DNA from 3 places in the Mesorhizobium sp. B2-8-3 genome. Region 2 is predicted to be linked to each of the others. Evidence: predicted binding sites of a transcription regulator. Region 2 holds the regulator's gene; each other region holds the start of a gene.
What was found. Region 2 encodes PhoB, which activates phosphate uptake and scavenging genes when phosphate is short. Its sites were predicted from a motif close to TGTCATNNANCTGTCAT; they were not measured.
Positions count from the first base shown of each region.

Region 1: a site for PhoB is predicted at 2,498-2,514, ahead of FJ418_RS16620 (RNA degradosome polyphosphate kinase). Genes of this name have one in related genera too.
Region 3: a site for PhoB is predicted at 2,110-2,126, ahead of FJ418_RS28340 (acid phosphatase). Genes of this name have one in related genera too.

Region 1 is NZ_VFTW01000010.1:15,995-20,967, forward strand. Features, by position in the region: gene FJ418_RS16600 (TIGR02117 family protein) at 88-753, shown strand; gene FJ418_RS16610 (FAD-dependent monooxygenase) at 912-2,144, opposite strand; gene FJ418_RS16615 (zinc-finger domain-containing protein) at 2,174-2,419, opposite strand; gene FJ418_RS16620 (RNA degradosome polyphosphate kinase) at 2,672-4,867, shown strand; gene ppx (exopolyphosphatase) at 4,864-4,973, shown strand, end outside.
Region 2 is NZ_VFTW01000038.1:5,924-10,896, reverse strand. Features, by position in the region: gene pstA (phosphate ABC transporter permease PstA) at 1-251, shown strand, start outside; gene pstB (phosphate ABC transporter ATP-binding protein PstB) at 248-1,051, shown strand; gene phoU (phosphate signaling complex protein PhoU) at 1,072-1,779, shown strand; gene phoB (phosphate regulon transcriptional regulator PhoB) at 1,796-2,485, shown strand; gene FJ418_RS30145 (ROK family protein) at 2,807-4,048, opposite strand; gene xylF (D-xylose ABC transporter substrate-binding protein) at 4,319-4,973, shown strand, end outside.
Region 3 is NZ_VFTW01000030.1:36,271-41,243, forward strand. Features, by position in the region: gene FJ418_RS28325 (dihydrofolate reductase family protein) at 1-285, shown strand, start outside; gene FJ418_RS28330 (hypothetical protein) at 337-588, opposite strand; gene FJ418_RS28335 (cytochrome c peroxidase) at 741-2,006, opposite strand; gene FJ418_RS28340 (acid phosphatase) at 2,212-3,762, shown strand; gene FJ418_RS28345 (OsmC family protein) at 3,961-4,383, shown strand; partial or broken gene FJ418_RS28350 (hypothetical protein) at 4,389-4,915, shown strand.

The DNA.
Region 1 (4,973 bases), on a different contig from region 2:
TCGGGTCAAGCCCGAGGATGGCGAAGTCACGAACGGGTTCGGCCAATCTCGAGAGCTGCGACAAATGTGGCCGACTTACCGCGCCTGATGCGAAAATTCCTGCGATATCTGGCAATGTTCGTCGCAGCGGTGGTGCTTGCCACCGCGCTCGGCACGCTGGTGCCGCGCCCGCTCTGGCCGGCTGCCGCCGAAGGCGGGGGGACGCGGCACATATTGGTGCTGAGGAACCCGATCCACACCGACATCGCCGTGCCCCTCGATGATGGCGTGCGCCGGCGCTTTGCCTTTCTCGCCGACGCCGGTCTGCCGATCGAGGCGCCGGGCGCGCGCTACATCGTCTTCGGTTGGGGCGGCCGCGCCTTCTATCTGGAGACCCCGACATGGTCGCAGCTGAAGGCCGCGCCGGTGTTGAAAGCGCTCACCATCGACGCTTCGGTGATGCATGTCGATGTCGCCGGCGCGATCAAGGAGCAGCATCCCGCCGTCGCCGGCTTCGACATCGACGAAGCGCATTTTGCGGCGCTGCTCGACCATATAGCGGCGAGTTTTCGGCAGGGGCCGGGTGGCCCGATGGCGATCGAGAATGCTGGGTATTCAACCTTCGACCGCTTCTACGAAGCCAATGGCCATTTCAACGCCCTGGTCGGCTGCAACACCTGGACGGCGGCTGCGCTGCGCACCGCCGGCCTGCGCACGGGATGGTGGAACCCGCTGCCGGTGACGCTGTGGTGGTCGTTGCGGTTGTATGATTAATGCATGTCGCGCAAAAGTGTGCAGCGGTTTTGCGATAACGACATGCATGAAAACAAAGGCTGAAGCGCGTCGCCTGAATCCGCTTCAGCGCGACGCGCTTTGGTAGCAATTGGCGAGCGCCTCGTTCCTTTGCGCCGCCTATTCGGTCGTCTGCCGCTCTACCGCCTGACCACCTTCCGCTCCTCCCAGCCATAGAGCCAGTCCAAGTCCGCGGCGAGCTTCTCCGCCGGCCGCGTCGCCAGCACCAGGTTGCGGACGATCGCCACCGGTCCCCTGGCATGCCAGGCCAAGCGATTGAGCGCGCCGCGTTTCAGCACTTTTTCGACGCGCGGCCGTCTGAGATTCTCCCAAACCGTCAGGCTCTGCCTTGGATCGCCCGGAAAATCGGCGACCAGATTGGCGAGCATCGAGGCGTCCTCGATTCCCATCGCCGCGCCTTGGGCCGCGAACGGCGTCATGGCATGCGCGGCGTCACCGATCAGCGCGATGCCGTCCGGCGTTGCCCAGCGGCGCTGCTCGACCGTGTGAATGGGGAACGCCGTCCAGGGGCCGGCGAGTGCCACCAGCCTCGACAGTGCCGCCGCTGTGCCTCGGATGGCGCCTGAGAGGATCGCAGGGTCCGCATGACCGGACCAGCCTTCGGCGATGCGCTCGCCCTTGGTGAAGGCCGCAAGGTTGAAGGCGCGGCCCTTGCTCACCGGATAGGCGACCATGTGGAAGCCGGGATGCAGGAAGGTGGTGACGCAGTTTGCGGCGCCGATTTGCGCAAAGGCCTGGCCGGCGGCACTTTCCGCAGGGACCGTCGCGCGCCAGGCGAGCTCACCCGAAAAGCGACTCGCCGCAAAGCCGGCCGTCCTGGCAAGCCCCGCGCGAAGCGAAGACCAGACACCGTCCGCTCCGATCAGCAGGCCGCCCGTGACACTCGTCGCTTTGCCGTCGATCTCGACCGTCGCGGTCACGCTTTGCGGGTCGAGGGCGATGCCGCTCACGCGCGCCCCGGTGACAAGCTCTATATCTGGCCAGTCCGCAGCCGTGGCCATCAGCGCTGCCTGCAGGTCGGCGCGGTGCGCCACCAGATAGGGCGCGCCCCAGCGTTTTTCTCCGGCTTCCCCAAGCGGCACACGCGCCAGCTCGCGCAGGCTTCCCGCGTCCTTCAGCACCACCGCTTGCGGCCGGATCGCGTTGGGCAGCAGGCGGTCGAGCACGCCGAGCCGGCGCAGGATGCGGGTCGCGTTGGGGGAAAGCTGGAGGCCGGCCCCGGCCGCTTCGAGTTGCTTTGCCTGCTCGAACAATTTTACCGGGAAGCCGCGCTCGGCAAAGGCAAGCGCCGCCGTCAGCCCGGCGATGCCAGCCCCGGCGATGACGATTTGCCGGGACCGTGTTTCAGCCATGATCTAGCAGTCGTTCATGATCTGCAGGGTCAGGCGGCCTGGTCGACATAGAGGCAGCCGGCCGGCTGCGTTTCCGTCGCCTTCAGCGACGGCGAATAGCGATAGAGCGTCGAGCAGTAGGGGCAGACCTTCTCATTGTCGTCGCCCATGTCGAGGAACACATGCGGATGGTCGAAAGGCGGATTGGCGCCGGTGCACATGAATTCCTTGACGCCGATCTCGATGACCGGGTGGCCCGCGTCGTTCTGGAAATGGGGAATGCTGCCGCCTGCCATCGTCGTCTCCAATTGGGTTCGGCCAGTGGGTGTGACCAGTCTGCATCTGGAGCATAACAGGTCCGTTTGCAAGATCGATGAAATCAAACTGTCGCAAAAGGCTGGCAGAGGATAAGTTGAGCCGGTTAAGCGCATGGGGCCGGTGTCGGAGCGATTCCGTGACGATCATGCGTCACAAAGACATGTTAGAGCGTCGTTGAACGGCAATATGCGGCGCCTCCTAGGGACGGCTGCGGCCAAGAGCGGGAAACCATGAACGAACTGAAGCCTGTGCAGAGCGAGTTCATCACCGTCGAGGCGGCAAGCCCGGACGGCGGCAATCCCGACCGTTTCGTCAACCGCGAATTTTCCTGGCTGCAATTCAACCGCCGCGTGCTGGAGGAATCGCTGAACGAGCATCATCCGCTGCTCGAACGCGTCCGCTTCCTGTCGATCTCGGCCGCCAATCTCGACGAATTCTTCATGGTCCGCGTCGCCGGCCTTGCCGGCCAGGTGCGCGAGGGCATCGCGCTGAAGAGCCCCGACGGCCGCACGCCCGAGCAGCAGCTCGAGCAATTGCTGCGCGAGGTCGAGCGTCTGCAGGAGGACCAGCAGAAGAGCCTCTCGGCGCTGATGGTCCTGCTCAACAAGGAAGGCATCGAAAGCATCACCCGCGATGCGCTGACCAAGGACGAGAAGGCCTGGCTGGAGGAGCATTTCCAGGAACAGGTTTTCCCGGTGCTGACGCCGCTGTCGATCGACCCGGCGCATCCGTTTCCGTTCATTCCCAATCTCGGTTTTTCCATCGCCCTGCAGTTGCGCCATCGCAAGAATGGCGAGGAGATGAGCGCGCTGCTGCGCTTGCCGGTGGCGCTCAAGCGTTTCATCCGCCTGCCCGACCGCAAGAACCATGTCCGCTTCATTCCGCTGGAGGAAGTGGTCGGTATCTATATCGGCAAGCTTTTCCCCGGCTACGAGGTCAAGGGCTCCGGCACGTTCCGCATCATCCGCGACAGCGACATCGAGGTCGAGGAAGAGTCGGAAGACCTGGTGCGCCTGTTCGAAACGGCGCTGAAGCGACGCCGCCGCGGCTCGGTGATCCGCATCGAGTTCGACACGCTGATGCCGGCCGCGTTGCGGGACTTCGTCGCCGGCGAGCTCGGCGTCTCGTCGAGCCGCATCAGCGTGCTCACCGGTCCACTGGCGCTCAACCAGATCTCCGAGATCGTCGCCATTCCGCGCGACGACCTCAAATTCACGCCCTACAATCCGCGCTTTCCCGAGCGCATCCGCGAGCATGGCGGCGACTGCTTCGCCGCCATCCGCGAGAAGGACATCGTCGTCCATCACCCATACGAGTCCTTCGACGTGGTGGTGCAGTTCCTGCGCCAGGCCGCCGCCGACCCGGAAGTGGTGGCGATCAAGCAGACGCTCTACCGCACCTCCAACGACAGCCCGATCGTGCGCGCTCTGATCGACGCCGCCGAGGCCGGCAAGTCGGTCACGGCGCTTGTCGAGCTCAAGGCGCGCTTTGACGAGGAAGCCAACATCCGCTGGGCGCGCGACCTCGAACGCGCCGGCGTGCAGGTCGTGTTCGGCTTCCTGGAGCTGAAGACCCACGCCAAGATGTCTTTGATCGTGCGCCGCGAGGATGGCCGGCTGCGCAACTACGTGCATCTCGGCACCGGCAACTACCACCCGGTTACCGCCCGCATCTACACCGACCTGTCCTTCTTCACCACCGACCCGACGATCGCGCGCGATGTCGCGCAGCTCTTCAATTTCATCACCGGCTATGCCGAGCCCGCCGAGGAGATGCGCCTTGCCGTATCGCCCTTCACGCTGCGCAACCGCATCCTGAAACACATCTCGGACGAGATCGTCCATGCCCGCGAAGGCCGACCGGCGCGCATTTGGATGAAGATGAACGCGCTGGTCGATCCGACCATCATCGACGCGCTTTACGACGCCAGCCGCGCCGGCGTCGAGGTCGACCTCGTCGTGCGCGGCATCTGTTGTCTGCGGCCGCAGGTGCCGGGTCTTTCCGAGAATATCAGGGTGAAATCGATCGTCGGCCGCTTCCTCGAGCACAGCCGCATCTTCTGCTTCGGCAACGGCCACGGCCTGCCGTCGGACGAGGCGGTCGTCTACATCTCGTCGGCCGACATGATGCCGCGCAATCTCGACCGCCGCGTCGAGACCCTGGTGCCCATCACCAATCCAACTGTGCATGAACAGGTGCTTGGCCAGATCATGCTGGGCAACATCATGGACAACCAGCAAAGTTTCGACGTATTGGCTGACGGCACCTCCCGGCGCGTTGTGCTGGAGGAAGGCGAAGAACCGTTCAACGCGCAGGAATATTTCATGACCAATCCGAGCCTCTCCGGACGGGGCGACGCGCTGAAATCGCATGCGCCCAAGCGCATCGCCCAGTTCAAGCGCCGCAAGAAGAACGGCGCCGCGTGATTGCAGTTTCCCAGGGCCGGCTTCAGGACCGGCGGCCGCTGTCGATCATCGACATCGGATCGAACTCGATCCGCCTCGTCGTCTATGAGGGGCTGGCACGCTCGCC
Region 2 (4,973 bases):
TCCTGCTGGCGATCGCCCGCATCTCCGGCGAGACGGCGCCGCTTCTCTTCACCGCGCTCAACAACCAGTTCTGGTCGAGCAATCTCAATGCGCCGATGGCCAGCCTGCCGGTGACCATCTTCCAGTTCGCTCTCAGCCCTTACGAGGAATGGCAGCAACTGGCCTGGACGGGCGCACTCATAATCACCCTGACGGTTCTCGGGCTGAGCATCATCGCCCGCAGCCTAACCGGACGCAGAGAGGACAGATGAAACCGATGTTGTCCACCGACCTGAACGCAGCCGATACGACCGTCGAGAAGGCCAAGATCGAGGTCAAGAACCTCAATTTCTACTATGGCCAGTCGAAGGCGCTGAAGGACATCAACCTGTCCCTGCCCGAGCGCAGCGTGACAGCCTTCATCGGCCCGTCGGGCTGCGGGAAGTCGACGCTGCTGCGCGTGCTCAACCGCATCTACGAGCTCTATCCGAAGCAGAGCGCCGAGGGCCAGGTGCTGCTCGACGGCAAGAACATCCTCGACCGCTCGCAGGACCTCAACCTGCTGCGCACCAAGATCGGCATGGTGTTCCAGAAGCCGACGCCGTTCCCGATGTCGATCTACGAGAACATCGCCTTCGGCGTCAGGCTCTATGAGAAGATCAGCAAGGCCGAGATGGATAGCCGCGTCGAGCAGGCGCTGAAGCGCGCCGCGCTGTGGACCGAGGTCAAGGACAAGCTCAACGCCAGCGGCCTCAGCCTCTCGGGCGGCCAGCAGCAGCGCCTGTGCATCGCCCGCACCGTGGCGGTGAAGCCCGAGGTCATCCTGCTCGACGAGCCGGCCTCGGCGCTCGATCCGCTGTCGACCGCCAAGATCGAGGAACTGATCGACGAGTTGCAGGCCGACTACACGATCGTCATCGTCACCCACAACATGCAGCAGGCGGCGCGCGTGTCGCGGCAGACGGCGTTCATGTATCTGGGCGAGCTGGTGGAGTTCGACCGGACCGAGAAGATCTTCACCTCGCCTCGCGAGAAGCGCACGCAGGACTACATAACCGGCCGCTTCGGCTGAGTTCATACGAGGACATCATCATGGCCGAACATACCGTCGCCTCCTTCGACGAGGATCTGAGGCAGATCAGCCGGCTCATCAACGACATGGGCGATCTCGCCAGCTCCATGGTCGGCGGTGCGACCAGGGCGCTGCTCGAGACCGACAATGCGCTGGCGCAGCGCGTCGTCTCCGACGACGCCATCATGGACGCTCGTCAGCGCGAGCTCGACGACCGCGCCATCACGCTGATCGCCAAGCGGCAGCCGATGGCGGACGACCTGCGCAACGTGGTCGGCTCGATCCGCATGGCGGGCGACCTCGAACGCATCGGCGATCTCGCCAAGAACATCGCCAAGCGCGTCGGCTCGGTCGGCGTCAGCGCCGCGCCGCGCGACCTCACGCATTCGATCGATTCGATGGCGCAGCTGGTGCTGATCCAGGTCCAGGCCGTGATCCAGGAATACATGGTGGGCGATGCCACGGCGCTGGCCAAGCTTCGCAACGACGACGAGCGCATCGACGTCAAATACACGTCCGTCTTCCGCGAGCTGTTGACCTACATGATGGAAGACCCGCGCAACATCACCGCTTGCACGCATCTTCTGTTCTGCGCCAAGAACCTCGAGCGCATCGGCGACCATGTGACCAACATCGCCGAGAATGCCTATTATGTGCTGACCGGCACGCAATTGCCCGCCAATCGTCCGAAGCAGGACGAGACCGCAATGTCGGCGCCGGCGGCCTGACGAAAAGGTTACCCCAATGATCGCGCCACGCATCATGGTGGTGGAGGACGAGGAGCCGCTGGGGGTGCTGCTCCGCTACAATCTCGAATCCGAGGGTTACCAGGTCGAAGTGGTGACCCGCGGCGACGAGGCCGAAATCCGCCTTCAGGAAAACGTTCCCGACCTGCTCGTGCTCGACTGGATGGTGCCGGCGGTTTCCGGCATCGAGCTCTGCCGGCGTCTCAGGATGCGGCCCGAGACCGAGCGGCTGCCGATCATCATGCTGACGGCGCGCGGCGAGGAAAGCGACCGCGTGCGCGGCCTCTCGACCGGCGCCGACGACTATCTGGTCAAGCCATTCTCGACGCCGGAGTTCATGGCGCGCGTCAAGGCGCTGCTGCGCCGCGCCAAGCCGGAGGTGCTGTCCAGCGTGCTCAAGGTCGGCGACATCGTGCTCGACCGCGAATCGCACCGGGTCTACCGCAAGAAGAGCGAGATCAGGCTCGGCCCGACCGAGTTCCGCCTGCTCGAATTCATGATGCGTCATCCCGGCCGCGTGTTCTCGCGCAGCCAGCTGCTCGACAATGTCTGGGGCGAGACGATCTATATCGACGAGCGCACCGTGGACGTCCATGTCGGGCGCCTGCGCAAGGCGGTCAACAACGGCCGCATGCCGGACGTCATCCGCACCATCCGCGGGGCGGGGTACGCGATCAGGGAGGATTAGTCCCGAGGGCGGAAGTTCCGACGGGATCGGCACTCCAACATTAACGCTGGTGGGTAGTCGAGACGCTTGCGCTTCGTCATCCACGGGCGGAGCAAGGAGCGTAGCGACGCAGCGCAGACCCGAGGATCCATGCCGTGACTTCCACGCGCCGCTATGGCGCAGAACTCTGCACCGCTGCACCCTACGATCGAGGTAACGGCATGGATTCCAGGGTCTGCGCGCGTCGCTTCGCTCCTTGCTCCGCCCTGGAATGACGAAGTCGCGGTGGCTTCGGCCAATCTCCAACGTTGGTGCGATTCGCGGCTTCAGCGCCATGTTCGCTCAGGCCACGTTCTTCCCGGCCCCCGCTCTGGCCTGCACCCCCGGCGCGAAAATCTCCTGATCGACGAAGGTCAGCGCGCGCATGGCGCAGCCTTCGCGGATAAGCGGCAGTTCGTTCGGCTCGGTGTCGAAGGAGATCGATTCCGAGTGCTGGCCGCCGGCGGTCTGGGCGATCGCCTCTCGCAGCGCCGGCTCGATCAGGTCGAAGGCGGCCGCGCTTACGCCGACCATGGCGACAGGCGCCGGGTCGATGAGGGCGAACAGGCTGCCGAGGCCGAAACCGAGCGCTTCGCCGGCCCGGCGATAAGCCTCCCGTTCGGGTCCGTCCTCCTGCCGGGCTTTCGCGGCCAGCGCGCGCATATCGGCGTCGCCGACGTCGGTCGGGGTGGCGTCCTCGCTTATTCCCATGGCGCTGCGCCAGATCGCGTAATTGCCGGCATAGGCCTCGACGCAGCCGCGGCGGCCGCAGCGGCAAAGCGCGCCGCCCGGACGATGGATCATATGGCCGAACTCGCCGCCGGAGGAATGCGTGCCGCTGAACAGCGCGCCCTTCAGCACAAGGCCCATGCCGATACCGTGCGAGAGCAGGATGGCGATGAAGTCGTCGCGATAGCGCTCGGGATCGCGCCATTGCAGCGCCACCGCCATCATGTTGCAGTCGTTCTCCATGGTGGCGGGAATACCGAATTCCCTTTCGAGGAGGTCGGCGAAAGGGATGTCGGTCAGCGGCGTGATCGGCGACCACAGCATGGCGCGTGAATGGGAATCGGTGATGCCTTGAATGCCCATGGCGATGCGGGCGACGCTGCCCACGTCGAGGTCGGGATCCCCCAGCCGGCGCCGCACGATCGCCATGCATTCGCCGATCAGCTCGTCGCGGGGCATGACAAGCGTGTCGAGGCGCTGCTGCTCCTCGGCAACCACCTGGCCGGCATAATCGATCACGGCGACCGACAGGAAGTTCAGCGACAGCACCACGGTCAGCACCGCGGCGGCTTCGGGGTTCAGCGCCAGACCGATCTGCGGCCGGCCGCGTTTCAACGCCGTCGGCTCGCTGGCCTTGCTTTCGGTGAGAATGCCTTCCTGGATCAGATCGGCGGAGATCGCCGAAATGGTCGAGTGGCTGAGCCCGGTGGTGGCAGCAATCTCCGTGCGCGAGGGCTGGCCGGCGCGGCGCACGGCCGAAATCACCATGGCGCGGTTGCGCCGGCGCAAATCGTCGTGACGGATTCCGACCGACATCGTCTCGCACGTCCTCCCAGTCATCGCGGCCTTGTGATGATGATGCCATGGCCTGTCGGTGACATGCTAGGGATAGTGGCAGAAGCCGCAGCCTGTGTCATTATTTATTGCGGATGTCGAAAAAAATGCCCTGACCCATCAAAACCCATCAGAATCGCAGTTGACAGCGTCGTTTTGCTGGATCACTATTTTTTTGAGGCTCGAAAAAAAGCCTCTATGCCGGCCTTCGGGCCAGTCTGGGTCGCGCCGCACAGGCGCAGGGAGGATATCATGAAGAAATTCGCAGCCGCCATTCTGGCGGGCGTTGCCATGTCGCTGACGCTGGCGTCGGTCGCCGAGGCGAAGGACAAGGTGATCGGCGTGTCGTGGTCGAATTTCCAGGAAGAGCGCTGGAAGACCGACGAAGCGGCGATGAAGGCCGCCATTGAGGCCGCCGGCGACAAGTACATCTCGGCCGACGCGCAGTCCAATCCGGGCAAGCAGCTGACCGACGTCGAAAGCCTGATCTCGCAAGGCGCCAACGCGCTGATCATCCTGGCGCAGGATGCCTCGGCAATCGGCCCGGCGGTGCAGAAGGCGCTCGATGAAGGCATTCCGGTCGTCGGCTACGACCGCCTGATCGAGAACAAGGACGTGTTCTACCTGACCTTCGACAACAAGGAAGTCGGCCGCATGCAGGCCCGCGAGGTGTTCAAGGTCAAGCCGGAAGGCAATTATGTCTTCATCAAGGGCTCGGGCGCCGATCCGAACGCCGACTTCCTGTTCTCGGGCTCCATGGAAGTGCTGAAGGAGGCGATCGACAGCGGCAAGATCAAGAATGTCGGCGAGGCCTATACCGACGGTTGGCTGCCCGCCAACGCGCAGAAGAACATGGAGCAGTTCCTGACCGCCAACGACAACAAGGTCGACGCGGTCGTGGCGGCCA
Region 3 (4,973 bases), on a different contig from region 2:
TCGCGCTGGGAACGCACCCGCGTCGTCAGTGGCGACCTGCCGCGCGAGGTCGACGCGCTGAAGCAAGGCGCGGGCGGCAACATCGCCGTGTTCGGCGGCGCGGGCTTTGCGGCCGCGCTGATCGCCGCCGGCTTGGTCGACGAGTTCCAGCTCTTCATCAATCCGGCGGTTCTGGGCAGCGGCCGCCGCATCTTCGAGAAGGGCGGTTTTGCCAAGCTGAAGCTCCTCGGCTCGAAGCCCTATGCCAGCGGCATGGTGGTGAGCCGCTACGCGCCGGCACAATGAGGAGCGACACCGAGGTCGCGCCGGCTTGAATCAATCCGTCAGTGCGTCTTCTCAACCGCCTGTTTGGCCGTGCCTTTCGCGCATCGGCGGCGAGCCGCCTCCGCTGACCAACCGCAGGTGCGCGCCTGGCCGGCCGGGTCGTGGCCAAGCCGCCTGGTCGTTGCCCGCGGCGACGAACCAGCGGGCCTCGCGCGATGTCAGGCCGATAAGCACGCGGCCGGCATATTCGGCCGGCGCGCCATTGCCCGCATCGAACACTGCCCAACTGCCGCCGGGCGGCTCCTGCACCGCGACGAACCTCATCGCAGACTCCATCTGTGAAGAGGTAGGCAATATAGCAGGCGCGACTTGGCGTTCCTATGACGTGGCTCACATTGGCACACTTTTGCGGTGGATAGCACGGCTCCGGCTGCAAGCACGCCGTGATCCACCAGTCTCCTTGGCTGCCGGTCGCCCTATTGCCCAGCCTGGTCGGCGTCGGTCAGCGTGCCGAGGAAGGCGACGATGTCGTCGATCTCGGCGTCGCTCAGCGCCGGCTTGTCGCCCGGCTTTTTGCCATTGAAGGGTGGGTCGGTGTTGAGGTTCGGCCAGTAAGCCTTTGGCAGGTCGTCGAATTTGTCGACCGTGCCGTCCGCCCTCTTCGGATACCAGCGCCCGGGATCCGTATCGCGGCTGGCGTAGAAGGCGACCGCCTCGCGCAGCGAGTGGAAATAGCCGTTGTGGAAGAAGCTCTTTCGCAAGGCCACGTTGCGCAGGGTCGGCGTCTTGAACAGGCCGCAATATTCGGCGCGGCCTTTGAAATCGGTGCGCAGCGGTCCGCACAGGCCGAGGTCGACATAATTGGAATCGGCGTTGGCGGGGATCGCCGGATTGCGCGGCACGGCGATCGCGATCAGGCCGTAGTCGGTGAACTGCGGCGGCTCGCCGTCATTGGCGGGCTCGCTGAGGTGGCAGCTCGCGCAATTGCCCTTCGCTTCGTCCTCGAACAGCATGCGGCCGCGCAATTCCTGCGCCGAGAGCTGCGCCTTGCCGGCGAGGAAAGCATCGTAGCGGCTGGAATAGGGATAGAAATCGGCGCTGCTCTGCTCGAATGTGCCGAGCGCTTCGACCGCGGCGTCGAAGGCATCCTGCGGGTGCTCGAACACATCGGCGCCGAACGCCGCCTCGAAGGCGCCGGCATAGGGCGCCTTGCGCAGCGCCGCGACCACCTCGGCCTCGTCCTTGTTGCCCATCTCGAAGGGCGACAGCAGCGGGATCCTCGCCTGGTCCTTGCCGTGGTCGGCGCGGCCGTCCCAGGTCAGGCCGCCGGTCGGGCCATTGTCGACGCTCTCGTCGCCTTCGTCCTCGGAGTCGTAGAAATGCTCGGTGAAGGCAGGCGCCGCCTGCAGGTAGCGCAGCGACGGCACGGCGCGAACGCCGGGCTGGTCGAGCTTGGCTCCGCCCATCTCGATGGGTGCCGCCGAGGCAGGCCCGAAGGCGTGGTTGGGATCGTGGCAGGACGAGCAGGCCTGCTTGCCCGAGGCGGAGAGCGAAGGGTCAAGGAACATCTGCCGCCCAAGCGCCGTCAGCGCGTCGGCGCGGGCGAAGGCTTCCTGGCGCGACATCGGGCCGGGGTGGACACCGGACCGCTCCGCGGTGCTCGCAGGCGCGGTCAAGCCGACGATCGAGGCCGCCAGAAGGGTGATCGCGTGATTTTTCCGTCCCATCGTCTGTGGCGACATCCCTGATTTCCTTCGCCCGATTTCGTTCGCGACGTAAGGATCGAGTGCAACGGATTGATGACTGGCTTTCTCGCTCACGAAACCGTGTTCGGACACTGCGGAAATGTCACATGGGTGACAAGGCTCCGAAGTAGCTCGGCATTGATGCAGTTGCGTTCCTGCATTGCCGTCCTCCAGCCATTCCCAAGCCACGAGGCATTTCCCGATGACCCGATTCTTTCTCTCCCCCCGGTCCTTCCTCTCGCTTTGCCTTGCCTCCACGGCGCTGGCATCGTTCTCCGCTGCTGCCCACGCGGCTCCTCCCGGCTACGACAAGATCGACACCGTCGTCGTCATCTACGCCGAGAACCGCAGCTTCGATAACCTCTACGGCGGCTTCCCCGGCGCCAACGGCCTGGCCAACGTTTCGCCCGACCAGGCGCGTCAGCTCGACCGCGACGGCAAGCCGCTTTCCGAACTGCCGCCGGCCTGGGGCGGCTTGACCGGCAAGGGCGTCACGCCGGCGGTGACGGAGGCGCAGAGCGCGCATCTGGCCAACGCCACCTTCGCCATCGACGATCCCAAGGGCTTCAACGAGGGCACCAACGTCGTCACGCACGACCTCTGGCACCGCTTCTACCAGGAGCAGATGCAGATCGACGGCGGTCGGAACGACAAGTTCGTCGCCTGGGCCGATTCCGGCTCGCTGGTCATGGGCCACTATGACGGCTCCAACCTGCCAATGTGGGCGATCGCCAAAAAATACGTGCTGGCGGACAATTTCTTCCAGGGCGCCTTCGGCGGCTCCTTCCTCAACCACTTCATGCTCGCCTGCGCCTGCGCGCCCCACTATCCCAATGCCGACACCAGCCCGGTGAAGGGCCAGATCGCCGTTGTCGAGCCGGATGGCGTGACGCTGAAGCCGGCCGACAACTCGCCCGCCTCGGCGCTGGGCGGCGTGCCGAAATTCGCCAATGACGGCGCCATCACGCCCGACTTCTACGCCGTCAACACCATGCAGCCGCCTTACCAGCCGAGCGCCAACAAGCCGGCCGAGGGCGGCGACGCAGCACTTGCCGATCCGGCTGCGCCCACCACGCTGCCGCCGCAGCACGAGATCACCATCGGCGATCTGCTCTCGCTCAAGGGCATTTCCTGGGCCTGGTATGCGGGCGCCTGGCAGGCGGCGCTCGACGGCAAGAACGCCACGCCCGTGCCGAACTTCCAGTTCCACCACCAGCCCTTCAACTATTTCGCGGCCTATGCCCCGGGCACGGCCGCGCGGGCCGAGCACATCAAGGATGGCGGCCTTGACGGCGTGGAGTTCATCAAGGCGATCGACGACGGCAAGCTGCCGTCCGTCACCTTCTACAAGCCGCAGGGCAACCTCAACGAACATGCCGGCTATGCCGATGTGACCTCGGGCGACCAGCACTTGGCCGACCTCGTTTCGCATCTGGAGAAGAGCCCGCAATGGGCCCATATGCTGGTCGTCATCACCTATGACGAGAATGGCGGCTTCTGGGATCACGTCGCGCCGCCCAAGGCCGACCGCTGGGGCCCGGGCAACCGCATCCCGGCCTTCATCATCTCGCCCTATGCGAAGATGGGCACGGTCGACCACACCCAATACGACACCACCTCGATCCTGCGTTTCATCACCGCCCGCTACGACCTGCCGGTGCTGCCGGGCCTCGTCGCCCGCGACAAGGCGCTGCGCAACAACGACCAGCCGCCGATGGGGGATCTGACGGCGGCGCTCGACCTGACGAAGTAGCGTTTCAGAACTGGTGTCCGCGAAGCGGACGGAGAGGGAGCCTTCGTAGGGCGCTCCCCCTTTCCGTCTCGGCTTCGCCGAGCCACCTCTCCCCCATTTCATGAGGGCGAGGAAACGCCAATCGCCCACGGCCTGCCTCGGCGATTGCCTCAGTGAATTCCCGTCCGCTATCAATGTCTCCGAATTGGAGACCACGCGATGGCAGACCTGAAAGTCAGAACCCGAAACGCCGGCGCGCTCGCCGTCCTGCCACCGGTCGGCCTGCCGCTGGTCACGACACCGACCGGCGGCACCGTCGATGTGGTCACGCAGGTGAGCGCCCAGGGCTTCAGCCCGCTCGATCTGCTCTATGCCTCTTTAGCCGCCTGCATGGTGCTCAGCGCCCGCATCGCCGCCACCCGCCTAGGGGTCGCCGACCGGCTGGGCGAGGTGAGGGCGGATGTGACCGGCGACAAGGCGAAGGACGAGCCGTCGCGGCTGGAAACCTTCAATATTCGCCTGACGATCGCCGGCGACCTCGACGCCGCGACGAAAGAACGGATCCTGGCGGATGCCGAGGATATCTGCACCGTCTCAAACACGCTGCGCGGCGCGCCGGCACTTCACGCGAAGCTCGGGTGAGGCCGATGGCGCATCTTTCGCCGATCGACTACGCCACCGCTTCCGCCGAGATCCGCGCCGAGCACGACCGCGAGCTCGCGCTGCGCGGCCGCATGACAAACATGAAGCGCATCCTGCTTCATTCGCCGGCCGCGCATCGCATCTACGCCGAATGGTTCACGCTGCGCGATCTTCTGCGCCCCACGCTCGACGACCGCGCCATCTGGCTGTTTTCGAAGGCGATCGCCGAAACGATGCGCGCCGAGATCCCGGTGACCTTCTTCCGCCGCGCGCTGATCGAGAACGGCCTCGATCCCGAGGCGATTGAGGCAACCGCCGACGAGGCGCTGCTGATCGGTTTCGGCAAGGCGGTTGCCGCCGACGCCAATGCCGTCCCGGACGAGACCTGGGCGCCGCGCTCAAGGCGCGCTACGACGAGACGCTGCTCATCAACCTCACCGCCTTCGCCGGCATCACGGTGGCGACCTGCGTGTTCACCAATGCGGTCAAGGTGGATCTCGATCCGGAGCTGGAGACGTATCGCCAGCAGTGAAGCTGCTGATCTCCCCCGCAAGGACGGAGATTGGCAGCTCGATCGCCTCGCCACTTTG